Regions from separate parts of the Romboutsia sp. BSD2780061687b_171204_C1 genome, predicted to be linked through region 3. Evidence: riboswitches for the same ligand, from Rfam matches in the RefSeq annotation. Region 3 holds a riboswitch; each other region holds the start of a gene.

Region 1 (11,194 bases), on a different contig from region 3:
TAAAAATCTTTCATCTTGTATAGTACAGCAAAATAAATTTAAAGTTGCGTTAGAAAGTATACTAAAAAGAATAAAAGAAGAAGATTTGCCTAAAATGTATAAAATGCTTTCTAAAATAGATGGAAATTACGGTACTTTAAATAAAATAAGATTAGGTGAAAAATTAACGATTAAACAATATAATGAGATACTAACAAAAGAGCAAGAAATATATTATGCAGATATAATATATTATGCTATGAAAGAAAATCTACAATTAGAAGATATATTAAAAAATATAAGTAACTTAAAAATGCAAGGTTATATAGATTATTTAGTTTCAAATAAAAGAGATTTTATATTTGATTTATATGATTACTTAGACAATACTTTAAATACTTTAGACATAAAGAAACTTCAAATTTATAGTTGTGTATCTAAATCATTGTTAACATATGGTGGTTTAGTTGGTAAAAAGTATGAAAATTTATTTTTAATGTATATAACTTATACTTATGATTATTTGAAGCAATTATATAATACAGACTTAGAAGATGATGATTTACTAAATTTATTGAAAAATGAAGATGAAATATTCATTATAAGTATAAATAGAGCTCAAAAACTTAGTAAAACTGATAAATTAGAGTATGTAAAAAAAATGAAAGACTTATTAATAAAAAATCAAAAATACAAAAAGGGAATAGAAATATTAATAGAGAAATTTAAAAATGAATTTGATATAAATGAAGAGCTAAATGGTCTTAAAAAACAATATAAATCGATAATTCAAAATGACATAGAGGTAGGAAATATTATTGGAGCTAAAGAAAATATATATGAATATGAAAGTATATTTGAAGAAGAAGAGGCAGAGATACTAAATTTAAAAGCAATTATAAAAATGTTAGAAGGAAAGTTCGAAGAATCTGATAAAATGTTTAAAAATTCATATTTATTAGATAGATACAATTATAATGTGGTTTTTAATATAGGGTGCATAAAAGAAATATTAGGACAATATGAAGATGCCACTAAATATTTTGAATTAATAGTAAAAAACTGTGAAGACGAAAACATAGTTCTAGAATCAAAAGAAAAAATTATGATTATAAATTAAAATATACAAAAATTATGTCATAAGAGGAGGCTCAAATTTGAGTAAATATAAATTTGTATTTGACCTAGATTCAACATTAACAAAACAGGAAATACTTCCTGAAATGGCAAAGTATATTGGATGTCATGAAAGTATTAGCAAAATAACAGAAGATACTATGTTAGGTAAGTTGTCTTTTGAAGAAAGTTTTCTAAAACGAATTGAAATATTAAAAGAGATACCTATAAAAAAAGTACGTAATATAGTTAAAAATATAACATTAAATGAAGAATTAATTAAATTTATTTTAGAGAATATAGATAGATGTATTATAATAACTGGTAATCTAGATATCTGGATTTGTGAACTCATGGATATGTTAGGTTTAAATGATATATATTATTCATCAAAGGCTTTAACGGATGGTCAATATATTAAATCAGTTGTAAATGTTATAAAAAAGGAAGATATAATAAAAGAAATAGATGGACCAGTAGTAGCTATTGGAGATGGAAGTAATGACTCAAAAATGATAGAGTATGCTGATATAGGAATTGGATTTGGTGCTGTTAGACCAATAGCTCCGAGTGTATTAAATGTTTGTGACTATGCGTTTTATGAGGAGGAGAAATTATGTCAGTTTCTAAAACGATTATTATAAGTTGCGCAGGAATGGGAACTAGATTAGGTCTAAATACTAATAAATCATTAATTGATATTGATGGAAAACCATTAATAATAAGACAATTAGAATGTTTAGACAAGTTTGATGATATAAGAATTGTTGTAGGATATCAAGCCCAAGAAGTTATTGACGTAGTTTGCTCATATAGAAAAGATATTACTTTTGTGTTTAATCATGATTATACTAATACAAAAACTGCTGCTAGTTTATCACTAGGGAAAAAACATTCTAATGAGATGATTATATCATTAGATGGAGATGTATTATTTAAACCTGAAGACCTCGAAAGATTTATATTAGAAGATGATGAAGAAGCAATAGGTGTTTGTTCTCCATATACTAATGAACCAGTATATATAGATACTGAATTTATAGATGGAACTGAACATGCAGTTAGTTTTTCAAGACAACATGGAAAGTATGAATGGACTGGGTTGTTTAAAATATATGCACATAAACTTAATAGCGGAAATGACCATGTATATAAAATGATAACACCTAATTTACCTTTAAAAGTAGTTCATGTAAATTTAAAGGAAATAGATAATATGAATGAATATAAAAAAGCTTTAGATTGGTATAAAAATGGATACAAATAAAATCGGTTAAATATGAATTTATAATCAAACCTTAACTAGGAGAAATGGGATGACGAAAAAAAATACAAGGGTATATAAAGAAAACATAAATATAAATAAAAAAGTGTAAAACTATTTTGGGATAAAAGAGCAGAAAAGTACACAGAAGATAATCCTTATAAAGCTGTAAAATGTAACGATAATGATTCTGAATATGCAAAATTATTAGATGAGTATGAAAAAGAGGTTATAATACCTAAATTAAAAATAGATAAAAATTCTAAAGTTTTAGATATAGGTTGTGGAGTAGGAAGATTAGCAGAAATGATAGTATTAAATAGTAAATACTATTTAGGTACTGATTTTGCAGAAGATTTACTTAATATAGCGAGAAAAAGAATAGGTTGTAATAATAGTTATGATTTTCAAATATGTGATTTTATAAATATATATGATAATGAGGTTGTAAAAAGTAATGCCCCGTTTAATAAAGTAATTTTAGCAGGTCTTATAATGTATATAAATGATGAAGAATTTAACATATGCTTTGAAAATTTACTTAAAGTCTTAGATAAAGAGGCTATGATATATATAGCATCACCAATTGCTACAAAAGAAAGATTAACCCTAGGTGATTTTTACTCTAATGAATTAAATAGTGAATATAATGTTATATATAGAACAATTGATGAATACATAGATGTTTTTAAAGTTCTTATAAATAATGGATTTAAGATTATAGAAAATGAAATGTTTCTAACTGATAAAAAACAATACAAAGAAACTGAGAGACACTATTTTATTTTAAATAGAGGTTAAACAATAAACTTATAACTAAAGTTACAATTTAAATCTTGGATTTATAGAAAGTAGTGTGATTAAAAATGAATGAAAAACAAAGAATAATAGAAATTTTAAAAACCTCAATAGAAGGGATTTCTTATATAATTAAAAATTTAAATACAGACTATGAGTTTATGTCTGAAATTTGTATACAAGCTATTAATACAGTTAAAAATAGCTTTGAAAATGCTAAAAAATGTGACGGTAGACTTTATAATCTATCAAATAGTATATTAGAAAAATTAAAAGATTTAAATAAAACAAAAGATACAGATACACTTTATGATTGCCAAGAAATTATTAATATGATAAATGATATGATAGATATTATAAATAAAAATATTAAGGAAAAATATAATATTGTTTTTATGCCATACAATGCATCTATGTGGAATAGCCTTGAAAGTATTTGGAAAGAAGCTAAAGAAGATGAAAATTGTAATTGTTATGTAGTACCAATTCCATATTATAAGTTAATTTATAATAGAAATGGGAATATGGACGCTATATTTACATATGAAGGTGATATGTTGCCTAAATATGTACCTATTACTGATTATAAAACATTTGATTTAGAAAAAATTAGTCCAGATGTTATATATATACACAATCAATATGATGAATATAATAATGCTACTAGAGTAGATAGCAACTATTTTTCTTATAATTTAAAAAAATATACAGATATGCTAGTATATGTTACTTATGGAATATTAGGTACTTATCCAATTTCATTTTATAAAGATTTTTACTCATTTATAGGAACAAGAGAATTTGATAAAGTTGTTGTACAATCTCATGCATTTGCAGACATTGCAGAATATAGTGGGGTAGCTAGAGAGAAATTATTGCCTCTTGGGTCACCTAAATTTGATGCTTTAGTTAGTAGTCTAAAATCAAATACTACAAATGAATATTATAAAAATAAATTTAAAGGTAAAAAGGTATTTTTATGGACTACAAACTTAATGAAAGTTATAAATGGAAGAGATAAAGTATTAGATGAAGTTGAAGAAGTCTTTAATAAAATTAGAAATGATTTAAACTATGGATTAATATATAGACCTCACCCACTGGAGCTGTCATATGTTAAATCAAGAGCCCCAGAATGCTATAAAAGATATAAAGAGTTATTAAGCTCAGCAAAAAATACAGAAAATATAATTATTGATAATTCACCTAGTTATTACGAAGCTTTTCAAATATCTGATGCACTAATAACAGATAGGTCTTCTGTATTAATTGAATATATGGCTACAGGAAAACCTGTTTTAATATATGACATAGAATTAAACAGAGAATACTATCATGAAAAAGTATTTGATATATTTTCTAATTATATAGTTGGTGAAGATGAAATGACTGTAGATAAATTTATAGATTTAGTAGTCAATAAAAAAGATTACAAAAAAGATAATAGAATTAATGCACTAAATACTGTTCTTTCAAATATTGATGGTAGTTGTGGAGAACAAGTTCACAAACATATAAAGCAGTGTATTGAAAATAATTATTTTTAAAATTTCACAATGATATTAAATACAAAAAGTCATGAATAACTTATTATATTAAGTAACTATTTTTACAAGACTTTTTGTATTTTATTATTAAAAATATTAAGTATTAATTAATACAGGTATATAATTTTAACTATAAGAGTATTTATAATAATTAATAGTTTTATACATATCCCGATAAGTTCATAAAATAAATCTAAATTAAAAGTAGTTAAATTACTACTAAAGTCTTTAATCATTTTTCAAAATCATGAATTTTTATAATATTATATGAACACAATATTAAATTTTCTTTAAAGAAAGAATAAATTTTAATATTGCAAATGTTATAAAATTTATCTAAGTAAAAACTAACTTTACTATACATTTTATTAGTATAATAAGCTTTGATTTATTAATAAGGTAGATAAGTATCATAAGAAATTTTATTAATATAATTGAGTGTTAAATCAATATTTATATCAAAAATATCTTTAGGAACTAATATAGATATAAATGTATTTAATTTTCTGGTTTTAATATTTTGAATTTATAAATAAAATTACAGTCATAATTGAAAAAAATAGGAATATTATCTAAATTTATAATATTTAGGAATTAATCTGAATAAGGATGTTTAAGTTAAAAATTTTTAGTGATGTAGAATTTATTGTCTAATACATAATTTGTATTATTTTAATAAAAAATATAAAGTTCTAATTATATCAGCCGTATAATATAAAATACAATATAAAATATAATATAAAATAAAATTACACTTTGTGATTTAACAAATAAGTTTAAATGTATTTTTAATATTAGTTTGAAAAAAAATAGTAAGAAAATACAAATAAAAACTTGATTAAATGGTAATTATACTATAATATTTAGTGTATGGAAAAAAATGTCGAAAAGTGTAAAAAAAGAACGAAAAACAACAAAAAACAAAATAGGCAAGCTAGAGAAATCTAGTGACGCAAAACTATAGGAGCTAAAGTAGAAACTATGCTAGCCAGTTGCAAAAAACTGTGTGTTTTTGTTTTCGATATATAAGGTTTATAATTTTGGAGAATTATGAATAATATATAAATTATTTTGATTGTTTGTGTCCAAATTATGCATCTCTATTTATCGACGCTGATATTATATAACTCTCTTTAGAGTTATTTTTTTTTGAAGAAATAATATTTTAATAAATCTAATAATTCAATTATATTATCAAAGTTCATTATGTATCTTACATTTTTTATTATAGGAAAAATTATGTAATAGTATAAATTATATAGAAAAAAATAAGTAAAAGTTTATAATTAAAATGATAAGAAAATTAAATATAAGAAAACGAATAATAAATATATTGATTTAATTTTATATCTAAAATAATCAAATTCTAGCAATGATAGTATGCTATGTAGTATACAAAATTACTCTTTATAGAGTGGTTTTTTGATTTATAAAATTAATGGAGGAGAGTAATATGGAAATCTATAATTTAATGAAAATGGGATTAGATGCTACACATTTAAGGAGTAATGCCATTGCAGAAAATATTGCTAACATAAATACTCCAGGGTATAAAAGAAAGTATGTTAGTTTCGAAGATACTTTAAAGAATAAACTAGAAATTCCTAGTATAAAGTTAAAGGTTGATAAGGAATCTGTGGTCAGAGAAGATGGTAATAACGTTGATATTGAACATGAGAAGGTTAATCAAGCAGCTACGACATTAGAATATAATGCGTTAGTAAGTCTTACAAATATAAAAATCGCTATGACAAAAAGTATAATATCTGGGAGGTAAATAAATGAGTGTTTTTAGTGGTATGAGAATTAGTGCAAGTGGTCTGACAGCAGAACGTATGAGAATGGATATAATATCTTCGAATGTTGCTAATATGCAGACTACAAGAACTAAAAATGGAGGAGCATATAGGAGAAAAGTAGCTAGCTTTGAAGAAAATTATGATGAAAAATTAGGGATGTTAGGTGTTAAAACAAAAAAGATTGAAGAAGATAAATCTCCTCTCAGAAAAATATATGAACCAAATCATCCTGATGCAGACAAAGATGGATATGTAGAATATCCAAATGTAGATTTATTAGCTGAAATGTCAGATCTTATAAGTGCATCGAGAGCTTACGAATCTAATGTAGATACTTTAAATGCTCAAAAAAATATGATATCTAAAGCTTTAGAGATAGGTAGATAGAAAGTAGGTGGTTAAATGACAGGAATAAGCAATATAAATATTAATTCTGATATATTCTCTAATGCTATTAATAATAAGACTACATATAAAGTTAAAGGAAATGAAAAGCCAGACAAGCAATTTGAAGATGTTATAAAGAATGCTATAGGTAAGGTAAATGATAGTATTATAAATTCAAATGAAAAGATAGAAGCGCTTATAAAAGGTGAAGATGTTTCTATGCATGATGTTATGCTATCAGCACAAGAATCTCAAATGTCAGTGCAACTTATGATTGAGATTAGAAATAAGTTATATGATGCTTACCAAGAAATTAATAGAGTGCAATTGTAATTCCTTAATAAGGAGCAGATAGATGAATTTTAAAGAGATAATAGAAAAAATAAAAGATTTTATAAAAACAAGAAAAGAAAAATTTAAGGAAATGAGAAAAGAAAAGAAAATAGCCATTATAGTTGGAGTGATTGCAATTATATTAGCTATAATATTTGGAATTAAGTATAAAAATGATAATAAATATGATGTTCTTTTCTCGGGTTTAGATTCAAATGATGCATCTGTTATAACTAAAGAACTAGAAAAAGAAAAAATTGAAACGAAAATAGAGGGCGATAGTATATATGTACCTAAAGATCAGGTAGATAAGTTAAGACTTGAACTATCTGGAAAAGTTTCAAATGGTTCTAAAGGATTTGAACTTATGGATGAAGGATCATCGTTAGGTCTTACAGATGAAGAATTTGAGGTAAAAAAACAAAGAATGATTCAAGGTGAACTAGAAAAAACTATAAAAACTTTTCCGCAAGTACAAGATGCAAGAGTTCATATAACAGAAGGTGAAGAATCTGTATTTGCTAAAGAGAGCATACCTGGAAAAGCAGCCGTTTATGTAGATTTAAATGTAGGAGAACAATTAAGTCAAGAACAAGTTAAATCTATAATATCTTTAGTATCCGCAAGTACACCAAATATACCGAAACAAAATGTTGAGGTAATCAACCAAAATATGGTCTTATTATCAGAAGGAATATTTGATGAAAATGGAAAATCAAATTCTAGCGATAATTCTAATGGGATTGATATTGCAACTAAGGCAGAAAGAGATCTAGATAAAGGATTAGAAAGAGATATAGTTAGATTACTTGAACCTATATTTGGAGAGGGAAAAGTAAGAGCAACTGTTAATGCTGATTTGAATTTTGACACTAATGAAAAAACTCAAACGATAATAGATCCTAACAAGGTTATAGTAAGTGAGTCAAAAAGTGAAAATAAATCTACAGAGCCAGTAAATACAGGTGGTACTGTTGATAACAATATGAATAATAAAGGCAATGTAAATGATGGAACTACTGAAAGTAAAAGTGAAGATATAAAGTATGAAGTAGGAAAGACAGAAATTAAAACTGTTAAGGCTCAAGGTGAATTAAATAGAATAACTGCTTCGGTTGCTATAGATGGCAAATTAGATGCGGGAGATATTAAAGACGTTAAAGATATGGTATCTAATACCATTGGTGTAGAAAAAAATAGAGGCGATGATGTAGTAGTTGTTGCTATGGACTTTGAAGCAAATGCTAAAAAGAATCTAAAAAATGCATTAGGTGATGAAGATGAAGTGGCTAAGTTATTAAAAACAACAGGATATATAGTAGCCGGATTATTACTAGTTATAGTAATAGCACTTATAGCTATATTTGTTATTAAGAAAAAGAATAAATCTAAAGAAATTGATGAAATAGATGAATCTAATGAAATAGATATGATAAATCAAAAGCTAGAAGAAATGGAAAAACATAGGCTACACAATTTAGAAGATGATGAAGATAATATGACTTTAGAGGAAGAAGTTAAGATATACGCTTCAGAAAATATAGAAGAAGTTACAGAATTAATAAATAATTGGTTAAATGAGTAAAGGGTGGTAGTTTGTTTTGGAAAATGAAGTTACTAAATCAGTAGAGAGTACTAAATCAGGAAATGCATTTGATTTAGGTGATATACCTAAAGTGAGAAGAGTTACTGGTGCTAGAAAGGCAGCAGTACTCTTAATGACATTAGGGACTGACGTTTCAGCGGATATAGTTAAAAATCTATCTGATAAGAAAATACAAAGAATCGGTGTAGAAATAGCTAATATACACACTGTCAACGCAAGAGAAAGAAGAGAAATTCTCCAAGAATTTATAGAACTAAATAAAGGAAAAGAATTTGTGTTAAAAGGTGGTATAGACTATGCAAAATCACTGCTTAATGGAGCTTTAGGAAACCAAAGAGCTAATAAATTAATAGAAGGAATTAGATATGATGCTTATACAAAACTGTTTATGGCAGCGAGAAAAGCTGAACCAGAGCAGATATTAGCATGTATACAAGGTGAAAGTACACAAACTATAGCTATAATCTTATCTCACATACAATCAGACAAAGCAGCTTTGATATTAAGTGAGTTACCACCTAAGATTAAAAATGAAGTTTCACTAAAAATAGGATCAACATCATCAGTATCACCAAGTGTAATAAAGGCCATTGATGAAGCTGTAGAAATGAAACTATCAAAACTTGGACAAAGAGAAATGGAAAGTTCTGGTGGTATTGATAGCTTGGTTGAAATACTTGGTAATGTAGATAGAAAAACAGAAAAAAGTATTATAAGTTACATAGAAGAAAGAAACAATGAATTAGCTGAGGATATAAAGGCCAATATGTTTATATTTGACGACATTGTAAGGCTTGAAAATTCTACTATTCAGAGAATTCTTAAAGAGGTTAATGTTAAAGATATTGCATTTGCTCTTAAGGGAGCATCTAAGGAAGTATCAAATGTCATATTTAGAAATCAATCTCAAAGGGCATCACAAGCTCTTAAAGAGGAAATTGATTTATTAGGAAAGATAAAAATATCTCAAGTAGAGGAAGCACAACAAAATATAGTTAATGTTATAAGACGACTTGAAGATATGGGTGAAATAACTTTAACAAGAGGATCAGATGATGAGTTTATCATGTAGTAACATAATAAAAGCTAAAAATGTTAATTTAAAAGGCGTAAAAACAATAAATAACCTCTCTCAAATTGAAAGTGAAGAAGAAAGAAAGCTTAGAGAAGACTTAGAAAAAAAATTAAGCGAAAAAAAAGAAGAAATAAATATTAAGTTACAAGAAGCTCAAAAAGAATATGATGACATTATAGATCAAGCTAAAGCTGAGGCAAGTCAGATAATTGAAGAAAGTAAGTTAGAAAGAGAAAAAATAGAAAAAAAAGCTTATGAAGAAGGATACAATCAAGGGCTTAAAAACGGATATGAAGATGGATACAAAGAATCATATGAAGAAAATATAGAAAAGGCAAAAAAAGAGTCTGAAGAAATTGTAAATAATGCCAGTAAATTATTGATACAAGCCAAAGATAAAGTAGCTGAGTATATGAATTTAAATAAAGAAGAAATACTAAAAATTAGTATAAGTATAGCTCAACAAGTTCTAAGGGATGAATTCAAATCAGAATCATCTATGAATACTTTATTAACTAAGGTAATTGAAGAGTATGAACTCAAGGAAAATATAGTAATAAAAGTAAATCCTTTATATAAAGATAGCTTAAAGAATGAAATATTAAGTTTAAAAGAATGTAATAAACTTAAAGGCGACGTATTCGTTTTAGAAGATGAATCTATAGATATTGGAAATGCTATTATAGAGAACGTAAAAGGAAGAATAATAGTAGGTGTAGATGCTGTAATAGATAAGGTTAAAGAGGAGCTATTATGATAGACATAGATTTTGAAAGAATACTTAGTAGGATAAAGGATATGCCTACTGTTATATCTGAAGGAAAAGTAAAAAAAGTTATAGGTCTTACAATAGAAGTCGAAGGTATAAAAGGATTTGTAGGTGAGTTATGCTCTGTATACAATAATTTAAATACCCCTATAAATTGTGAAGTTGTAGGTTTTAGAGATGGAGATGTAATACTTATGCCTCTTGGTGAGTTAACAGGAATTGGACCTGGTTGCAAAGTAATTGCACAAGGAGTACCACTTAGTGTTAAATGTAGTGATGAACTTTTAGGAAAAGTACTTGATGGCATAGGTAATCCAATAGATGAAAATATGATTTTACAAGGTGAGAGATATAGTTTATTTAATGAACCACCAGATCCAATGAGAAGACCTCGAATAACAAATATAATGCCAACAGGAATAAGAGCAATAGATGGATTTTTAACTTGTGGAGAAGGACAGAGGATAGGAATATTTGCAGGTAGTGGAGTTGGTAAAAGTACAACTTTAGGAATGATGGCA
Region 2 (11,194 bases), on a different contig from region 3:
ATATATAATTTTGCGATATAGCAAATTTTTTATAAAAGTAATATATATAAGGTGGTACAATATGATTTTAGTATCAGCATGCTTACTTGGAATAAATTGTAAGTACAATGGAGAAAATAATAAAAATGAAAATGTAAAAAAGTTCTTAGAAGGTAAAGAGTTTATAATAGTGTGTCCAGAACAATTAGGAGGAATGAGCACACCAAGAGAACCTTCAGAAATAGTTAAACTAGATGGATATGATGTTATAAAAGGAAAAGCAAGTGTAATTAATAAGCAAAGATTGGATGTAACTAAAAAGTTTAGAAATGGAGCAGATGAAGCTTTAAAAATAGCTAAATTATATAACTGCAAAGAGGCTATATTAAAAGATGGAAGTCCATCTTGTGGTTCAAGTTATATATATGATGGAAGTTTTGCAGGTAAAAAGAAGGACGGCTTAGGAGTTACTGCTGCATTATTAATAGAAAATGGAATAAAAGTAATAAGTGAAAAAGAACTATAAGTAAAGTAAATTTTTATTTTAAATTTAAATGGAATAATTAACTTATACAAAATTGTATTATAAATAAGAATATTGCTAAAATATAGTTAATAAATAAACCAAATAACTTGAAAAAACTCATAAATTGATTTACCATAAAATAATAAGAATATGAGAGGAGAAATATAATGCAAGATTTTAAGATAGAAATAGCAAACTGCTTAAAAGAAAACATAGAAGATTTAACATTAGAAGAAATAGTTGGTCTTATAGAAGTACCACCAAACAAAGAAATGGGAGATTATGCATTTCCTTGCTTTAAATTAGCAAAAGTATTTAGAAAAGCTCCAAATATGATAGCGGCAGAATTAGCAGAAAAAATAGAAGCTAAAGGAGCAATATCTAAGGTATTACCTTTAGGAGGATATGTTAACTTCTTCGTTGACAAATCTCAATTAGCTAAAAATGTTATAAATGATGTTTTAACTCAAAAAGAAAAGTACGGACACAGTGATTTAGGAAAGGATAAGACAGTTGTAATAGACTTCTCATCTCCAAATATCGCTAAGCCATTCCATATAGGGCATATAAGAACTACTGTTATAGGAAATTCTTTATACAAAATATATGATTCTCAAGGATACAATACAGTAAGAATAAATCACTTAGGAGACTACGGAACTCAATTTGGTAAGTTAATAGTGGCTTTCAAATTATGGGGTAGTAAAGAAGCTGTAGAAGCCAACCCAATACCAGAATTATTAAAATTATACATACAATTCCATGATGAAGCTGAAAAGCACCCAGAGATGGAAGATGAGGCAAGAGCTTGGTTCACTAAATTAGAAAATGGAGATGCTGAAGCTAAAGCATTATGGCAATGGTTCAGAGATGAAAGTTTAAAAGAATTTGCTAGAGTTTATGACTTATTAGATATAGAGTTTGATTCATATAATGGAGAAAGTTTCTACTCTGACAAAATGGACTCAGTAATAGAAACTATAAAAGAAAAAGGATTATTAAAAGAATCTCAAGGAACAAATGTTGTTGAGTTAGAAGAATTCAATATGCCACCAGCTCTTATAACTAAAAATGATGGTTCAACATTATACATGACTAGAGACTTAGCAGCTGCAGTTTATAGAAAGAATAATTATGATTTCGACAAGTGTATATATGTAGTTGGTTCTCAACAAAGCTTACATTTCCAACAATTATTCAAAGTTCTAGAATTAGTTGGATTTGAATGGGCTAAAGATATGGTACATGTACCATTTGGTATGGTTGCTTTAGAAAATGGAACAATGTCTACAAGAAAAGGTAGAGTAGTATTCTTAGAAGACGTATTAAAGCAAGCTATAGAAAAAACAAAAGAAACAATGTTAGCTAAAAATCCTAATGCATTAAATGTTGATGAAATAGCTAAGCAAGTAGGTGTTGGAGCTGTTGTGTTCCAAGAGCTATCTAACAGCAGAATAAAAGATTATACATTCTCATGGGAAAGAACTTTAAGCTTTGATGGAGAAACTGGACCATACGTTCAATATACTCATGCAAGATGTTGTGCAGTTTTAAGAAAAGCTAATGAAGAAATAACTACAGATATAAATTATGAATTATTAAATGATGAAGATAGTTCAGAAGTATTAAAGGTTATAGCATCTTTCAACAAGTCTATACTTAATGCTTTAAGAAAGAATGAACCACACATAATAACTAGATTTGTATTAGATTTAGCACAAGCATTCAATAAATTTTACCATGACAATGCCATATTAGTTGAAGATGTTGAATTAAGAAAAGCAAGACTTGCTTTAGTTGCTGCTACTAGACAAACAATAGAGAATGCTCTTAAGTTATTAGGTATGCATGCACCAGAAAGAATGTAATTATAATATTGATTAAAAATTAATATTATAATTTAGATATAATATACAGTGGTAGCTAAAACTATTGGTTCTAGTTACCACTATAATATTTTCTAATATATTTATTTTAAATTTATGTAAAAATATAATTAGTAATAATTTATATAGTTTATTAAATATAATTAAGTTTTAAAATGGCAGTGAAAAACTGTCTCTTTTTTTTGGTTAGTCAAAGCGAAGTATATTAAGTATAATAGATGATAACAATAAAGTAATATAGAGTTTCATATGAGAAAGGTTAAGAGTATGATAGCTAATACTACAATAGAAAATAATATAAAAAATGCATATATATCAGCATTTGAAATGAATGACAAATCATTAAAAGATTTAATAATAATAAATACAAAATGTCTTATTGATGATAAAATACAGAGATATGTATATATAGATAGCAATAGACTAAGAGATGAATTAATATACTATAAATTTTATGGAGAGAAGTTAAGTAGTAAAAATATAATAAATATATTACTTCCAGTAATACTTTCAAACACAAACGCAGATAAAAGTGAAGAAGTTGTTATTGATTTAGTGAGTAAGTATATAAGGTTTCTTAAAATAGAAGAAAATACATATGAGTATATATTAAGTGCTATTTGCTATAATATTATAATCCATAAATTAATAGAAAATAAAAATGTAGAATATGAAGAATTATTGCAAAGTGCAAAAGAAAAAATTATAGGATTTACAATGGAATTAGATAAATCTCAAGTAGTTAAGTTTCAAATGGAACGAATTAAAGCAATACAAATAATAGACAAGTATATAGATTTAAAAGTATATGAATACGAAGAAGATAAAGTATTAATAAATATGTTAAATGTATTGTATGATATATATATTGAAGATAGGGAAATAAGTGATAATGGAATATTAAGTATAAAAAAATCTATACTATCTATACTAAACTTCGAAGAGAATTTAAATATAAACAATATAGACTTCACCTTATCAATGGCTGAATATGTAATTAAACTAAGAAAATATATAATTAACAAAAAGATTTATAATAATCGTGTAGATCCAAGATCCCTAATTAAATTAGAAGTAGGGGAAATTACTATAGATCCGATATTTAATCAAATTGAAATTATAAAAAAAGATTTTAAAAATGATATTCTTGAGATAGGAGTCAAAGCTAAATCAGGAATATATAATCTTAAATTTAAAAAATCTTAGTTAGTATTTTCTAGGTAATTAACAAAATCTTCTTCGCTAGTGTTAGTTAAAAAGCATAGTTCTTTTATTATACTGTTTCTTAAATCTATAAATTCATTAAGTCCAGTATTTTCATTTGTATACTCTAAGGCTTTTATAATAAGCAATAAGTCCCTTTTTGATAAGGCATTGATAGATACTTGATCGATTAATTCCATAAAAAACTTCCTTTCTAAATTAGATATAATTATGATACTATTATTCTACAAAAAGGTTTAAAAAACCTTCTATTAAAGAAAAAAATGATAATATACTACATATAGTATTTTAACCTAAAATGTACAGAAAATCATAGCATAAATGAAAAAAGAGGTGAAATAATTGAAAATTTTATTAACAACGTTAAATTCAAAATTTATACATACAAATTTAGCAATAAGATATTTAAAAGAGTTTGTAAAAGACTTAGTTGAAGTAGATTTAAAAGAATATACAATAAATAATGATTTAGATTATATATTAAAAGATATACACAAACATGATTATGATGTAATACTATTTTCAACTTATATATGGAACGTAAACGATATAGTTAGATTATGCCATAATATAAAGAAAGTAAAGCCAAGTATAAAGATAGCTCTAGGTGGGCCAGAGGTAACTTATGATAGCGAAAGCTTTATGGAAAAGCACTCATTTGTAGACTATATACTTTATGGAGAGGGAGAATTAGTTTTTAGAGATTTGGTAATGTATCTAAAAGGACAAAAATCTTTAGAAGATGTAGAAGGTATAGTTTATAGAAATAACGATGAGATAGTTGTAACTAAACCTAAGGAATTATTACAAAATCTAGATGAAATACCTAGTCCTTATGATCATTTAAATCCAGCAGAATATGAAAATAGAATTGTTTACTATGAAACATCTAGAGGGTGTCCTTTTAATTGCCAATACTGCTTATCTTCAACACTTGAAGGATTAAGATATTTTAGTATAGATAGAGTAAAAAAAGATTTAAAGGCATTAATAGATGCAAGGGTATCTCAAATAAAGTTTATAGACAGAACTTTCAATGCTAACAAGAAGTTTGCACAAGAAATAATGAATTTCCTTATGGAAAATGACAATGGTTATACAACATATCATTTTGAAGTCACAGCACACTTATTAGATGAGGAAACATTAAACTTCTTAAAAGATTGCAAAGAAGGGTTATTCCAATTTGAAATAGGAGTACAAAGTACAAACCAGAAAACTCTTGATGCAGTTGGAAGAAGAGATGATTTTGAAAAATTATCTTATGCAGTTAAAAAAGTAGCATCGTATAGAAATATACATCAACATTTAGATTTAATAGCGGGACTTCCATATGAAGATTATGCAAGCTTTGAAAATTCATTTAATGATGTATTTAATTTAGGTATAGAGCATATACAATTAGGGTTCTTAAAGATGATAAAAGGAACTGGTATAAGAAATACTGCAAAAGAACATGGATATAGATACAAAGATTATACACCATATGAAGTATTATATAATGATTATATAAGTTATAGCGAAATGATAAAGTTAAAAGATATAGAAGAAATACTAGAAAGATACTATAACTCTAAAAACTTTGTATTGTCAATGAGATACATAATACATAATTATTATGAGCAAAGTCCATTTAAATTCTTTGAAGAATTTGCAACTTACTTTGATGAAAATGGGTATTTTGATGTAGCACAAGGTAAGAATCAATTATATAAAATATTATTAGATTTCTACAACGATAAGATAAATGATAAAAATGAATTATTTAATGATATATTAAAGTATGATTATATATCATTAGGTAAAACTTCAAATTTACCTCAAATATTCAATAAAGAAGATGTAGAAGATTTTAAAAATAGATGTCATATGTTCTTACAAAATGAAGATAACATATTAAAATATATACCACAGTTTGAAAATAAACCAGCTAAGCATATAATAAAATATGTTCATTTTGAACCATTTAGATTCGATATATTAAAGTTAAAAGAAGATATACATGCTGATATAAAAGAGATAAAAAATATAATTTTATTTGTCTATGATGATGATAACAAAGTTTTTGAAAAGTCAAAGTCATATAGTGTTAACATATAATATTAAATGCTAATTATTACATATTGGTATTATATATTATGAAAACATATCACATAAATTTTTAATGGGTATAAACATTAATAGATTAAAAATTATTATGTGAAGTTACAAAGGAGGAAAAAATGAAGTTTAAAATAGAAAAGTATTTATTAAAGAAAACAGAAGAATTATCTTTTATAACTATAAAACATGGTGGAGAATTTAACTTAGAAGGTTACACTATACCTAAGGGTGGATTAGATGTACCTATAAAAAATGAGGTATTAGTTAAAGGAATAAAAGAAAAGACAGCACAAGATAAGATAAATACAATGTCTATAGCAGATGCTATGATATATATAATGGGTATTGATAGCCAATTTAAGTATAATGAAGAATACAGAAAATTTTTAGATGCTTTTAGCAAAAAAGTAAATATAAATATAAAAGAATATATGGGCTATATGTCTAAAAAATACTTTGATATTGGTGAGATAACTGATTCGTTAATATACTTAAAAGCTATGATAAGTATGTATCCAAATGACATAGATGGATTATATCATTATTCAATAGTTTGCCAGGAACTAGCAAAGCAGTATCAAAAAGATATGGACAAAGAAGCTATGAATAAGTTTTTATTAGAAGCCTTAGAAAAGTTGGAAATGGTTATACAATTAGATGAAAACTTTGCTTTAGCTTACTATCATTTAGGATACCATTACTACAATCAAGGTCAATATTTAAAGGCTAGAGTTATATGGGAAGAAGCACAAAAATTAGGGTTAGATGCAGACTTAATGGCAGAGGTTCAAGAAAATATAGGAAAGATGGACTTTAAAGTTCAATATGAAGAAGGTTATAATTTAGTATTCCAAGGAAAATGTGAAGAAGGACTAGAAAAATTATTACCTCTTGAACAAGATCATCCTGATTGGTGGAACTTATTATTTATGATAGGATTAGCTTATAAAAATATGGGTGAATTTGAAGAAGCTAAGAAATATTTTGAAAAAATACTTATAACTAAACCACATCAAGTAGATACAATGGTTGAACTAGGCCTTTGTGAAGCTAGTATGTTCAATATAGATAAAGCTATAGAACACTTTGAACAAGCAGCTAAAATAAAAGAAGATCCAGAAATATTATGCAATTTAGGGATGGCATATCTAAACAAAGGTGATATAGATGATGCTATATATTATATAGAAAGAGCTTATGAATTAGATCCACAAGATGAAATTACAGTGGCATGTTTAAGAGAACTTGATAAATATAGATAAAAAATAAGTTAAAATTTACTATAAAAAAATCTAAAATTGACTTTAACTAAATTAAAGGGTATAATAAATCACTGAGATTATATAATTATATTCAAAAGTTAAAATTAGGAGCGAAGAAGTATACCTTGTATATGGGCACTTGAGGTATATGGAGTTAATAGTGCAACCGACTATTCAGATAATATTTAAATATTATTCGAATAGTCTTTTTTATTTTAAGATACAAGTTTATTGATAAGATATTAATGAAAATTAAATGAAAGCTAACAATTTTATATAGCATAAATGCGAACAAATTAAAATAATTAAAAGGACATAAATACATATAAGCTAAAAATAGGAATGAAGAAGTATACCTTGTATATGGGCACTTGAGGTATATGGAGTTAATAGTGCAACCGACTATTCAGATAATAAATCATTATTATCTTGAATAGTCTTTTTTATTTTAAAATAAAAGTTTATTGATAAGACATTAATGAAAATTAAATGAAAGCTAACAATTTTATATAGCATAAATGCACACAAAGCAAAATTATTAAAAGGGCATAAATACATATAAGCTAAAAATAGGAATGAAGAAGTATACCTTGTATATGGGCACTTGAGGTATATGGAGTTAATAGTGCAACCGACTATTCAGATAATAAATCATCATTATCTTGAATAGTCTTTTTTATTTTAAAATAAAAAGATTTAAAAAGGGTGGTGAAATTTATTGAAAAATAAATACAAGTTAGGAAAAAAAATAATATCGATACTTACGTCAGTACTAATGGTTATAAATGTGTTAATTAATACACATTTTGCGTATGCTGAAGAAGTTAAGACAGATAATCAAGGGGATACAATAGAAGTATCTATAACATGTGATAAAAAAGAGATTGAGCCTGGAGAAAAATTGAATTTTAAACTAGAGTATAAGGCTAAATATGGTCCAGGGAGTATAAAACCAGGTGATACTATAGAATTTGAAATGCCTAGTTGGCTTGAAAGATTTAGCTTTAAATTCCCCCCAGAGCATTTTAAAAGTGTACAAATGGAAGGTAATAAAGTAGTAGCAACTTTTGGGGATGATGTTTATGATGCAATAGGAGGATATGTTAATGTATCAGCATATGCAGATAAAACGGAAGAAGTAGATAATCAGAAGATAGAGGTATGGATTGATGGAAAACCAGTTACTAGCATAGAAATAGCTATAAAACCATCTAATGAAACAGAGCCTATAATAGATAGACAGATTCTTAAAACTATAAATAATTATGACCATGTAGATTCAGATGGAAATACGGTAGGAAATATATATTATCCAGTACTAGGAAAAACTCAACAATATAGAGTATATGTTAATGAGAAATTTTCAAATATATCAAATGCAGTATTAACAGATAATATGCCTGAAGGAATGGAGCTTATACCAAGTTCTGTAAATGTAATTAAAATAGAAAGAGATAGCGCAGAAACAGATGTCACAGATAGCTTAAATATAAGCAAATCATCTAATAGGCTTAGTATAAACTTTGGAAATATTAAAGATAAATATATTGTAACTTATAAGACAAAGATTACTCAAAATTTGAGTTCTTATAAGAATACAGCAGTATTTAATAAAAGCGATGGTAAGTTAAATAGTACTGTTATATTAAAACAAAAAAATGAAGCAAAAGATGTTATAAGTAAGTATAGTTATACCTCTGCTAAAAATTCAGAAGGTAAAAATGTAGCATCTATGAACGAAAATGTAAGATATAGAATAGATATTAATGAAAATAGGTCAAATCTTAAAAATGTAACTTTAAATGACTTTACACCTAAAGGAATGGAACTTTTAAAGGACAGTATAAGTATAGGTAAATACAATAAAGATGAAAGCTTTGAGTGGGTAACAGATCAATTTAAAGATAAAATAAACACTAATAATGGAAATTTAACTATAAATTTTGGAAACGTAGATGATTACTATATTGTTTGTTACGACATGAAGATTACAAATGTTGAAGATTCATACTCAAATACTGCAAAGTTATCATACAATGGAACTAGAAATAGTGTTGATGATACGGTTAAATATGAATACAATGCAGGAGCTATAAATGCTCACAAATCTGTTGATAAGACTAAATTAGAAAAAGATGATGACCAAAGTGTTGTATATTCTATAAACTTTGAGAGTTTTGGTGTATTCCAAAAGGGATATATAGATTTAGTAGATAAATTAGATCCGAACGTAAAGATCGTAAAAGTTGAAGTTCCAGATGCTTTTTCTAGTAAAATAGATAAAGCAAATAATACAGTCAATATTATCAATGATAAGGGACAAATAAATTACAAAGAAAATTTAGAAGTAAAAATATATACTGATTTTAGCAATGTAAAAGATGGAACAACTGTATCAAATATAGCTAAAATAAATGGTAATCCAAGTAATAAAGTTGAAACTAAAAAGGGATATGCTTTTGAAGCTATTAAAGTTGATAGTGAAAATAAGGAAAGTAAGCTTAGTGGAGCTATATTTAATCTAAAAGATTCTAATAAGAAAGTTATAGGAAAATTAACTAGTGATGAGAATGGATTAATTAAATCAGATGTAGATAATGTAGGAACATATTATTTACAAGAAGTAAAAGCTCCAGAGGGATATTCAGTAGATGGAAAAGACATAAAGTTTACTATAGAAAAAAGTGATATAGGAACTGTTAAAAATATAGGAACTATAACAAATGAGAAAACAAATGGAGAAGTAGAAATAAAGAAAGTAGATAAAGATAATACAAGTAAAGTGTTACCAGGAACAGAGTTTGAAATACAAACACAAGATGGGCAAAAGGTAACAACGATAATAACTGGAAAGGACGGAATAGCAAGAGCAAGTCTAAAGCCAGGAAAGTATAAAGCAGTAGAAACAAAAGCATCCAAAGGATATATATTAACAAATGAAGTACAAAACTTCGAAATAAAGTTTAATCAAAAGGAAGATGCAAAATTAGTATTTGAAAATGAGAAGCAAGAAATTCCTACTGAAAAAATTAACAATAAGTTAAATGAATCAGAGAATAAATCAAGTGGAGAAGTAGAAATAAAGAAAGTAGATAAAGATGATACAAGTAAGGTGTTACCAGGGACAGAGTTCGAAATCCAAACACAAGATGGGAAAAAGGTGACAACGATAATAACTGGAGAAGACGGTATAGCAAGAGCAACTTTAAAGCCGGGAGAATATAGAGCAGTAGAAACAAAAGCATCAGAAGGATATGTATTAACAAATGAAGTACAAAATTTTGAGATAAAGCCTAATCAAAAAGAAAATATAAAATTAGTTTTTGAAAATAAGAGGGAAGAATTGCCTGTAAAAGATACTAATAATAAGCAAAGTGAATCAGAAGATAAATATAATAATGATAATAAAGTAGTAGATGAAAAAACAAATGGAGAAGTAGAAATAAAGGAAGTTGATAAAGACAATCCAAGTAAAATGTTGCCAGGAACAGAGTTTGAAATCCAAACACAAGATGGAAAAAATGTGACAACAACAACAACTGGAAAAGACGGAACAGCTACAGTAAGTCTAGAACCAGGCAAGTATAAAGCAGTAGAAACAAAATCATCAGAAGGGTACCCATTAACAAATGAAGTACAAAATTTTGAGATAAAGCCTAATCAAAAAGAAAATGTAAAATTAGTTTTTGAAAATGAGAAAGATGAAGTGTCTGAAAAAAATACTAATAGCAAGACAAAGGAATTAGAGCATAAATATAATAATGATAATAAAGTATTAGATAAAACTACTAATACTCCTAAAACAGGAGAAGAATCTATAATAGGATATATTGCATTAGTTATATTAGCTTTAGTGGGGATTGTATTTATAAACAAGAGAAAGTAAATAAAAAAATAGTATTAGTGTATTATGCTAATACTATTTTTTTAATTTTATAGAATATTTAGACTATACTACTAGAAAACTATTTTAGTACTAAATGTGATATTATTTAAATATATATAACAAGGGGGAGTATGAGATGATAAAAGATTTACACGATATGTTAGACAAACTAAAGCAAGAAGAAAAAGTAATACTTTCAGTTGCAGCAGCAGAAGATAGAGAAGTTTTATTAGCTATAAAGGATGCAGTTAATAAAGAAGTTATACAACCTATATTAGTAGGACAAGCAGATAAAATAAAGTCTATATCAAATGACATAAACTTTGAG
Region 3 (11,194 bases):
TTCTAGCATGCTCTATACCTGTTAAATCGACAACACCAGATAACCTTAAAGTAGTTAAACTACGCATATCACCTAAAGTTATATTTCCGGTTTTTCCCAATTGATTTTGTATAGATTTAACTAAATATTTATCTGGAATATTAACAACTTCCTGTAGATTTATTTCTATTAAACCTTTTACATTATCTTGAAGTTCTTTTGTCATAGCGTCTATAGATTCTTGATTTGGTTTCTCTTCTGTTAATAATGCTTCAGCTTTAGCTATACTGTCTGCTAAAACTTGATAACTTTTGTCTGTATAATTATCCTTATCCAACTTCTTAGCTTCTTCTAATGCAGTAGTTAATTCTTCAGTATAAACTCTTTCAGTATTAACATAATGTAACTTAGCATCTCCCCAAGTAGCATGATCAGAACCTATTCCGTTTCCACCATCTTTAGCTATTAGTTTAAGTTCTTTAGCTCCTGCTAAGTCTACATCCACAAACTTTTGTGAATCTCTAGAATTCATTAAACCACTATCATAAACTTTTTCACCATCTACATACACTTCAAATTGTACACTACCTACTGAACCATACATAGCACGGTCTACTCCTACAAATGCACTAAATAAGTCTACATTTTTATCTGTTAAATCATATACTATTGTAGAGTTTGCATGAGTCCCAATTCCTTTATCATATACAACCTCTTGACCATCTTCTCCAGTAAGTTTTAACTTATTTCCACTTACTGCGTTGTCTTTCCTAACACTTTGCCAGCCTGAATTTGCAGACTTCCAATCAAAGTCACTCAAGTATTTAAAGTCTTCCATGTTTATTACATTTATAACTCTACTCTTCTCTACCTTATTGCCGTCTTTATCTGTTACACTATAAGTTATAGTATAGTTACCAACTCTATTAAAGTTAACTTTGTCTTGTCCAGTCACGACTACATTACCAGTTATGTCACCGTCTTCGGCATCTGTAGCTTTGTAAGTTCCAACTATGTCTTCTAAAGTTTGACCAACTTTAACAGTTTGAGACTTAGGTATAGTTAACTCAGGTTTAGCATTATTAGTTGTTAATTTAGGTTCTACAAATATACCGTGGTCTGAAGTATTTCCGTTTCCACCATTGTTAACTTCTAATCTAAGTTCTTTAACTCCTTTTACAGGAACATTTATATACTGCATATTATCCTCATGCTTTAATACTTTAGTTGTTGCTAAAGTCTTTCCATCGCCTACAATCTTGAAAGTTATACTTGAATTATTTTGAGCTTCTAAGTTCATGTCTACTCCAACTTTAACCTCAAAGTTATCATAGTTATGCTCACCTAAATCATAAACAACATTTCCGTTAGCATGTAATCTTATTCCCTTATCGTAGTCTTTAATCTCTCCTAAAGTTCTTCCCTTTATAGAGTTATTACGTGATGGTTTACCCCAATCGGTATGTTCACTCTTCCACTCACTATCTGATAAGTAATCATATTTACTAACAACATTAACGTTCATTGTTTCTTTAGAAATTGCATCATTATCAGTTACCTCATAAGTTACTGTGTAGTTACCCTTCTTAGTAGTATCCACATCACTTGTGACCTTAATGTCTTTCAATTTATTACCATTGTAATCAGTTGCCTTAACATAATCTAAAGCATTGAAATTTTCACCTAAAGCTAATGTCAACCCTCCGACTGTTTCTAATATAGGTTGATGTGCCTTAACGCCTACACCTTCAGAAGGATTTAATTGAGTATCGTAAGCAACTACTTTATACTCGTGATTAGTACCTGGATTTATGTTAGTGTCAATGAAAGTATCTTTAGTAGTAAATCCTATCACTTTACCATCCCTAATTATCTCATATCCAAGAAGACTATTAGCATTAGTTTTATCTATTGATATATCTAATTTAACAGAAGTCTCTTGTGTCTTAACTTTAACTTTACAATCTACCTCGTTATTGAAACCTTCACCTTTGTTCAGATACTTATTATCATTTATATACCATAACTTCTTATCTGGCTTTTTGTACTGAGCCATATGCTTAGCAGTCTCTTCATTAACGTAGAAACCATGTCTAGCAAAATGTTCTTTTAAGTCTAATTGAAGAACATCTGATGCAACAACTGCCCAAGCTTCATGCTTGTTATTCCAGTCACCGCCACCTATGTTTCTCTCTCTAAATTGTTGCTCAAAACGAGGCCAGAATGTATTATCATATAGTTGTAATTGCCATAATGGTGCCATATGAGTTAATGAACTAGTGTCACTTGCAGGGTACCACTCATTGTTAGAATAATCTTCTTTACTTACTTTAGGGAATATTTTACTCTCCCATAAGTTTTGTTGAGATATCTTACTAGCTTCACCTTTAATCATTTGGAAATGAAGAGGTAAAATATTATTAGTTATCTCAGGCATTGCTCTATTATTTGTATCAAGGTTGTGTCCTAATTCATGCATGAATCCCCAGCCAGTGTCAACGTTTAGAGCTCCACCTTGTTGCCCTTGGTTGTATCCAGTTATACCGTTTCCTGCATTCATGAATACTCCACCACTTAAGTTCTTAAGCATAGTTACATATCTAAAGTTGAAGTCCGAATGTATATCTTTAGAACCATCAAATCCCCAGAACTTCATTGCTTCCTTTATTACTTCGTCAGATCTATCTGCTGTATAACTAGGTACTTTATTATTTTCTGTATACCAATCTAAAGCATACGTTGCTCTAACGTTTACTAAAGCTTTATCTCCTAATACTTCGAATACATCAGGTAGTTTAGGATCTTTCTTTAACTTCTCAGTATATTCACGTAACTCATTTATTACCTGTTCATCATTATCTACACCTTTTACGAATTGAGGATAACTTACACCACCTATTATTCTTATCTTAGGCTTTCTTGCTTGTTGCTCTGGAGTATAAGGATTTGAAGCATATAATACTCCTGCTTTAGCAGTCCCTGGTCTTATATCATTTACTTCGACCTCAGGTATTGTAATTTCGTTCTTACCTCTAGTTAATCTTATATCTGCTAAACCGTTATGTCTACTATCCATTTGTTTAAATACTAAGTTAGGTACTGGGTCGCCTGGTTCTGTATCAACATACACAGTTATCTTTTCACCTGACTTAACTGCTAAACCTGTAGGTTGCCAATCTCTGAAATTCCATACCTTTCTCTTTTGACTTTCCTTTATAGCGTCTCCTCTGCTTTCTAATTCATAAACATGACCTTTATTCTTATCAGGAGATTTAATTAAATCTTTAGCCATATCTATACTTTCCATAAGTTCTACTTTTAATGGATGTGTTTTAACTTCTTTCTCTAAAGCTTCAATAGCTTCTAATGAATTGAATTCTGGGTTTAACTCATTCTTTAATTCATTTGTAAATAAGTTATTAACTTTATCTGAAACTATATCTCTCTTAAAGAACATTATTTCGTTTAGTGTAGCCCAGTTTTGGTTACTTTTAACCCACTTTAATTTCATTCTCTTAAATGTTGTAGGTTTGAATTTAGCTTCAACTAAACCAGAAGTACTGTCTGCTCTACCTGTAGCCACTAATTGGAAGTTATCACCTTTAGTAGCGTTAGAACCATATATCTCGAATTCCTCTAAAAATCCTTTTCTATCTGACTGTCTAGCACCATAAGCTATTCTGCCTACAGTTATAGGTTGTTTGAATTCTATAGTTACTTCATTAGACCATTCTTTATCGTTTCCTCTATTAGTCTCCCAGTAAGTGTCTACATTACCATCAACCGCGTTATTTATATGCTGTTGTAGATATTGCCCTGCATTATTACTTATACTCTTTATATTCTCGTAAGGTATTCTAAATTGTTTTACATACTCCGCATTATCCAGATGATTAAACTTCTTACTTGTAGCAACAGAACTCTCTACCTTGCCTTGTTCTATTAGAACTCTTGCATTGTATAAGTCCTCTTTAAAGTCTTCAAAGAATGGGTGTGTACTACATTCGTTCTCTAAAGCTTTTAATTTATCAACTGTATCAAACTCTTCACTTACTTTAGACATAGTATCATCAGTGAATAACCTTTGTATTTTATCTAGAGTTTGGTCTTGTTTATATAATCCGAACTCAGAGGCTAAAGCCCAACCTTCATATCCTTGCTTATAAACAAACTTAACTCTTCTAGCTTGAGTTGGATTAAACTTTATAGATATAGAGTCTCCAGTTCTTGAAGCACTACCACTAGTTACTTTAGTAAATGTGTCTCCTTCACTAGTCTTAGAAGTATAGATATCGAACTTCTCTGCGAAACCTCTATCTCTCGGAGAATAATATACTATTCTATCTAAAGTTCTTATTTGGTCTAAAGTCATTATAACTTCGTTTGTATGAGTTTCGCTATTTCTAGCATCAGAATGCCAATTAGTGTTAGGATCACCATCTATAGCTTTATCTATAGTTTGATTTGACCAATGTCTACCGTTAGTAGTTATATTCTTTATATGACTATTATCTATCTTATAAGTCTTATCATACTCTGCTAACTCTGGAGTTCCAAAAGCTTTAAACTTCGAAACTTTAGCATCTGCATAAGTTACCTCGTTACCTTCTAATACAAGTTTAGCATCATCTAAATCTTCTTTGAACTTACTGTATAAAGGATGTGCCTTCGCTTCATTCTCTAAAGCAGTAAGTTTCTCTAAAGTCCCAAAATCAGGGTTTACTGTATTCTTATTACTGTCTGTAAATAGTTTATCCATTTTCTCTGATAAAGCATCTTCTTTATAGAACCTAGCTTCTGATATGAATGGTCTATTTTCATGGCACTCTTTAAATACAAACTTCAGTCTCTTAAAGTTTGTTGGGTTAAATTTAAATTGCATGAAGTCTTTAGTAACTTCTGCAGTACCGCTAGAAACTAATTTGAATGTATCCCCTTGAGAAGTTTCTGAAGCATATATTTCATACTTAGTAGGAAATCCTTTTTGATTTCCGCTTCTAGGTAATAATGCTATTCTATCAAGTTGTTCTATTTCATCAAAAGTGAATACCACTTCATTAGTGAAACCATTACCATTGCTTCTGTTTGTTTCCCAATGTGTATTAGGGTCACCATCATACATATATTCTATTTTTGTTGTAGAGTAAGTTCCACCATTTACTTGTGTATTAACGATGTGGTCTTTACCTAACATAAACTTGTCATCATAAGCTTTTTGGTTTTCAGTTCCATACCCTAATAACTTAGATACTTTAGTTTCAATAAAGTTAACCTCTTTGTTCTCTAGAACAAGTCTTGCATTATCTATATATTCTTTAAAGCTATCGCGGAATGGATGTCCTTCAGTTTCTTTCTCTAAAGTGTTTAATGCTTCAGGAGTTGCAAACTCTTTACTTACTTCATTCATGTTTGCATTAGTAAATAATCTTTCCATCTTATCTAGAATTCTATCCTCTTTATAGAACCAAAACTCTGCGGCACTTGCCCACTCGTCATGTGCTTCTACGAATTTGAATTTAACTCTCTTTGCTCTTACAGTATCAAATTTAAATTCAACCATTCCACCTGTAACTTTACTTCCTTCTATTTTTCCTGCTAGTTTAAAATCTTCACCTATTTCACTCTCTGAAACATATATCTCTGCACTAGTAGGATATCCTTTACCTTTAGCCCCGTCTTGTCTTGTAGCATAAGCTAATCTATTTATCTCGGCTATATCTTTAAACTCCACAATTACTTCATTTTTAAATTCATTTGTATTTCTAGTGTATGTTTCCCAATGTGTATTAAGTTTTCCATCTATAGCATTTTCTATCTTAGTTCCTGGGTAACTTCTTCCATTGTTTGTTATAGACTGTATCTCAACTCTATAAAGTTCATTATACTTAGCGAAGTTAGGATTGTTCTTAATTTTAAAATCACTAACTGTCATACTTTTAGAAACTTGTTCCTCTATCGCTAATGCTTTTTCCTTTATTACTTCGTTAGCAAAAACATTTAAAGCAGGTGTGCTGTTTGTTGCTATAACAGATATGGCCAATATTGATGCTATCTTTTTCTTCATAATATTCTCCCTCTTATATTATATGAATTTACAATAACTAAATATTTTACCCCAAATTTCAAAATATAGTCTTGCTATAGAGCTATAGTTGTTTTTATTAAATAAAAAACTACCCTTTATAAAGGGTAGTTGCCATCTAAAGTAAACATTATAAAACAATCTTACAATTATATCATAAGATAACTCTATAAAAACAAAGAATATCAATTCTTTGGCAACTGGCTGGCATAGTCTAATTTTACCTTAGCCCCTTTAGCTTTGCGTCGCTAGATTTCTCTAGGTTTGCTAATATGTAATTTTTAGTCATCTATATTAATTATACATAATTTTTTATAAATTAAAATAGTTTTTTTTAATTTAAAATAATTTTAATATATTTTTGAATATATTCTATTAAAGCAAATATTAATTATTACTACACAAAAATATTTATTAATTTTTATCTGTAATTAAGCTTCTAATATGAAATTTTTACCATTTAGGCTTTTTCCACTTATATTTATATATATGGTATAATAAGTGTAAAAATTTATACATTTTAATAAGGAGACATCTATGGATAAAATTGCACAAAACAGAGAATTTTTCAAAGCTGATTTTGAAATACTAAAACAGATAAAAACGGATAAACAAAAAGGAATACCCGCTCCTTCTTTCCAAAAAGAATATGATTCAAATTCTAATTTAATAGAGTTACCTCCTGTAAGCAAAGACATTTTAGTTAAACCTAACGTACTAGATTGTATAAATGATAGAAGAAGTATAAGAAAATATAGTGATGAAAAAATAAATTTATCTGAACTTTCGTATTTACTATGGGCTACTCAAGGAATCCAAACTGTAAAAGATAAATTTAGTGCCTTAAGAACTGTACCTTCTGCTGGTTGCACTCACCCATTTGAAACATATTTAATAATAAATAATGTTGATGGTTTAAAGAGTGGAGTTTACAGATATTTACCTTTAGAACATAAACTTTTATTTATAAAGACTTTAAGCAATATAGATGATGAAATAGATAAAGCAACTCCAAACCAACCTTTTGTTCAAGGTTTCGTATCTAAAAGTGCCGTTGTGTTTGCTTGGAGTTGTATTCCATATAGAAGTGAACATAGATTTAGTATAACTGCTCATAAGAAAATACTTATAGATATTGGACATGTTTGCCAGAATCTTTACATAGCATCAGAATCTCTTAATTACGGGACTTGTGCTATCGGAATATATGATCAGGATATAATTGATAATATGTTAGATTTAGATGGAGAAAATGAGTTTGTAATTTATATGGCTTGTTTAGGTAAAAAACTTTAATAAATTAGCTTAATTATTAATATAATTGTATTACTTTAAAGTAAAAATCTCAAAAATATCTTAAATTAAGATACTTTTTGAGATTTTTTAATTTTAATATTTTTAAATAAAGTATAGTATAAAGTACTTTATTTTGATATTTGACTTAATATATATGAGGTTACTTCATCAGGAGAAATATTTAAAATAATCGCAAATTATTCATTTAATAATCTTTCTGCTTCTTTCATAATATTATTATCTCCTTTAGAAATTATATTTCTCATTGAAATTTTATTATTATGTTATTAGAATAACCAGAATTTAATACATAAATTTATAAAATTGGAGCTTGGTTATTCATTGAATATCCATCATTTCTAACATCACTCATATCTAATGTATCATCTTTTATTTTAACCTTGCTAAGTTTTTTAACTGCTCCATAAGGCTCTCTTAATGAAAGTTTGTCTCCTCTTCCTGAAATAACCCATAAAATTTTATATCCTCTAGGTATTACTTGTAGCCTGTCTTCTCCTTTACCATCAGTAAAGTATACCAATAAATTAATTTTTTTATTATTAGCATATTCAAAAACTGGGCTAAATTTAGTTGATCCTCTTCTTTTAAGCCTTTCTTTTATATCTTTTACAGATTTGACTTTATACACACGTCTAATTTCATTATCACATTCTATGATTGTAATTTCATGGTTATAATTTTTTACTATATTAAGTACTTCCTTAATAGCTTGTTTAAATTCTTCATCACTAATACTTCCACTTATATCAAGTGCGACAGCTATCTCTGCTTTATGAGATCTCAACTGTCCCCTCAAATCTAATCTATTTGGCTGTCTTCTATTTCTTCTTGTTATAGTCTTCTTTTTATTGCTTTCGACTGTTCCCATCAATCTATTAAGATATAAGTTCCAAGGCAATTCACCTTTACTATTTTTAAGTGATGATATCATACCATCTAAGTATTCTGGAATTTTACCTTTTTGAGAATTATTAATAGCTTTTTGGGTAAATTCTTTAAGAGTTTCCTCATCTATATTACTAGAATCTTCCCAAATATCATGAGTTTTTTCTGGATTGTATTCAGTTTCTATATCATCAGACTGACGAGTATCATCTTCTTCGCCATCTTTATCTACTTCTTGTAAATCTAATTCAGTTTGAATTTTTTCTACATAGTATTCAAAAGGCTCATAAGGCTCAAGTTTTAAATTATATTTTACATTTACATTTTCTAAAGTAACAGCATATGGTGGTAAATTATTTAAATATTTATTAACCACTATATCCATCGCCATATTAATAGCTAATGTACTGTATTTTCCTTTTAATTCTCTTGCTCTTACTAAATGCATAGATATTACATGAAGAATTTCATGTTTAATTGTACTTTCCATTTGTCTCATATTAAGGTCTAAAAAAATTATTGGATTAAAGTATATGACATACTTAGCACCTTTAAAATTTATAGCAGTGGGACTACTTATATCAAATCTTATTTCTCTTGATGTTTGAAATAAAAAATATCCATAGAAATTATCTTTGTCTTCCATAAGGCTTAGATTAACTTTATCTACTAAACTGAAAAATTCATTTTTGAAATCTTGTGGTATATCTATCTCAAATTTTTCACCCTTGTGATTTGCTTTTAACATAGCATACGTATCTATAATTTTTTCTGTTTTATAATAAAGATCTCTTTTTTGTTTATCAAAGTAAGTTTCCATAGGCTATCCCCTTATTAATTTATAAGATTCGAAGTAAGCTTCTACAAATTCTTCATTTTCTATAGCTTTTTCATATACTTTTTTATAGCTATTTTTAATCTCTTTCATAATTCCTACCATTAAATCTATAGGGTATACTTTTAAAAACTGTACAAATCTATTAATATAATAGCTTGCCTCATAATCTTCATTTTTAATATTTGATTCTAAATCCCTTAAAATATTCATTACTGATAAATAAAGTCTTGTATGACTTTCATTTTTTACTTTTTCTATAACAGATTCACTTAAAGTTTCTCCACAAAAAACCTCTTCATAAGATATAAGTGGACTATAATCTGATTCAATAAAGTTTATAAATTCCTCTGCGATAACTTTACCTACATTTCCTTTTATAACATTTAAAAATACAGCCTTTGGTATTGAATCTTTTTGATCCTTATATACTTTGTAACTTTTAGAAACTCTTTCATAACTTCTTGGAGTTGCTGATACATCTCCTTCATTTATTTTGTGTAAATATTCTGGGAAGGTTGAAATAAACTCTATAACCTTTTGTTCAAGACCTTCACCTATTGCCCATTTTAGCCATTGATTATAATCAGACTCCATATTTAGCCATACAAATCTATTTTCTTGAGCTGCATCCATATCTACAACTTGATAATCAAAATCTGAACCATACTTGCTTGATGGATTCATTGCTGCTAAAATTTTTACATCATCATGTAACTTATATCCATTTATTTCTCTATTTAATATTAAGTTCATAAGCTCTTGTTGTACCGTATGCTCACAACGATTTATTTCATCTATAAATAAAAGAACATTTCTTCCTTTAGATATTTCTTCATCAATTTCCCTTAGCTTGTTATGAACTGCATATACTGTTGTTTTCTTTACTACTTCCTGACCATTAGAATTGCTTATTATATAAGATTCTACAGTTGGTAAGCCTCCTATTTCACCTTCTTTAAGTAAGTTTCCATCAATAACAATTAAACTCCACTCATTTTCTTTAGCAAGCTTTTTTGCTAATGCAGTTTTTCCTATTCCACTTTCGCCAACTACTAGAGGTACTTCCCCAGTAGCTAAAACTAAGTCAACGCTTTTTAATGTCTCTATAAAATTCATTTTTTATTTCTCCTATATCATCTTAAGTTTTTCATCTACAGCTATTTTTTTAGCTTTTTTACTTCCGTATTTATGAATGAATATTATCTTATCCATGGATATATTATCATTATTTTTATCTATAGTTTTACAGTTTAAAAAATCTCTAACATATTTTTCTTCAATATCTTCCTTTGATAGCATTTCTTTTAACACTTCTTCTAATTCTTCTTTAGATATCTTATTTGAAATATATTTAATAGTTAAAATGTTTGCCTTTAAAAATTCTAACATTTTATTTTTATCTAAGTTTTTTATAAATCTAATAGCCGATTCATTGCTTTTAATAGCTAAAATCTGTGCATTATAGCTAGGTGAATCTATATATCTTAATGCAGTATAATTTATTTTTACAGCCTCTTCTTGAACACTTTCATAAGGATTTTTTATATATTTTAATGAATCATAATCTTTTCTTACTGCTAATAATTGTAGCTCCTCATTTGGATTTTCAACATATTTAATAGCCCATCCAGCTTTATCTATAGCTAATTTAATTACCTTATCAGTTGGATTTTTAATGCACTCTAAAATAGTCCATCCATCACTTACAGCTTTTATCATCATATCTTCTGTTGGTTTATCTATATATTTAATTGCTCTAGCATTGTTGTCTATAGCTAATTCTTGCATCTCTATAGTTGGATTTTCTATATACTCTAATACAAGCCCATTTTTCTTTATAGCTAATAACTTAATCTCATCTGTCGGATTGTTTATAGTTTTTATAACAAATGGATTATTATTTATCATCTTTATAAGTTTTGCTTCTTCCATAGCATACCTTTCCCTCTATGTTTATTTTTAATTTTTATCTATTTTAATTATTTCTTATTATAATTAATATACCTTTTTAATAAATTTAAACAGAATAATTATGGCAATATATAAAAAAAGTACCTAAAACTATTTTAGCTTTAGGTACTTTTTTATACAAA

The links. Region 3 has a riboswitch for cyclic di-GMP ahead of I2H23_RS08785 (NPCBM/NEW2 domain-containing protein). Riboswitches for the same ligand answer to the same signal wherever they lie in the genome.
Region 1: another riboswitch for cyclic di-GMP. It lies ahead of I2H23_RS01280 (flagellar basal body protein); the one in region 3 lies ahead of I2H23_RS08785 (NPCBM/NEW2 domain-containing protein).
Region 2: another riboswitch for cyclic di-GMP. It lies ahead of I2H23_RS10805 (SpaA isopeptide-forming pilin-related protein); the one in region 3 lies ahead of I2H23_RS08785 (NPCBM/NEW2 domain-containing protein).

The regions. Positions count from the first base shown of each region.
Region 1 covers NZ_JADMRK010000001.1:240,655-251,848, forward strand. Annotated here, with positions in the region: gene I2H23_RS01255 (glycosyltransferase) at 1-1,099, shown strand, start outside; gene I2H23_RS01260 (HAD-IB family phosphatase) at 1,137-1,739, shown strand; gene I2H23_RS01265 (NTP transferase domain-containing protein) at 1,712-2,362, shown strand; gene I2H23_RS01270 (class I SAM-dependent methyltransferase) at 2,636-3,160, shown strand; gene I2H23_RS01275 (CDP-glycerol glycerophosphotransferase family protein) at 3,226-4,704, shown strand; cyclic di-GMP riboswitch class I at 5,623-5,704, shown strand; gene I2H23_RS01280 (flagellar basal body protein) at 6,158-6,481, shown strand; gene flgC (flagellar basal body rod protein FlgC) at 6,486-6,890, shown strand; gene fliE (flagellar hook-basal body complex protein FliE) at 6,906-7,223, shown strand; gene fliF (flagellar basal-body MS-ring/collar protein FliF) at 7,246-8,808, shown strand; gene fliG (flagellar motor switch protein FliG) at 8,825-9,901, shown strand; gene I2H23_RS01305 (FliH/SctL family protein) at 9,882-10,661, shown strand; gene fliI (flagellar protein export ATPase FliI) at 10,658-11,194, shown strand, end outside.
Region 2 covers NZ_JADMRK010000005.1:85,689-96,882, forward strand. Annotated here, with positions in the region: gene I2H23_RS10775 (DUF523 domain-containing protein) at 62-505, shown strand; gene argS (arginine--tRNA ligase) at 673-2,373, shown strand; gene I2H23_RS10785 (hypothetical protein) at 2,641-3,597, shown strand; gene I2H23_RS10790 (hypothetical protein) at 3,594-3,794, opposite strand; gene I2H23_RS10795 (B12-binding domain-containing radical SAM protein) at 3,958-5,715, shown strand; gene I2H23_RS10800 (tetratricopeptide repeat protein) at 5,838-6,980, shown strand; cyclic di-GMP riboswitch class II at 7,078-7,160, shown strand; cyclic di-GMP riboswitch class II at 7,310-7,393, shown strand; cyclic di-GMP riboswitch class II at 7,543-7,626, shown strand; gene I2H23_RS10805 (SpaA isopeptide-forming pilin-related protein) at 7,699-10,866, shown strand; gene I2H23_RS10810 (bifunctional enoyl-CoA hydratase/phosphate acetyltransferase) at 11,003-11,194, shown strand, end outside.
Region 3 covers NZ_JADMRK010000003.1:200,543-211,736, reverse strand. Annotated here, with positions in the region: gene I2H23_RS08785 (NPCBM/NEW2 domain-containing protein) at 1-6,043, opposite strand, end outside; cyclic di-GMP riboswitch class I at 6,254-6,340, opposite strand; gene I2H23_RS08780 (SagB/ThcOx family dehydrogenase) at 6,599-7,357, shown strand; gene I2H23_RS08775 (vWA domain-containing protein) at 7,674-9,083, opposite strand; gene I2H23_RS08770 (ATP-binding protein) at 9,087-10,217, opposite strand; gene I2H23_RS08765 (hypothetical protein) at 10,230-11,033, opposite strand.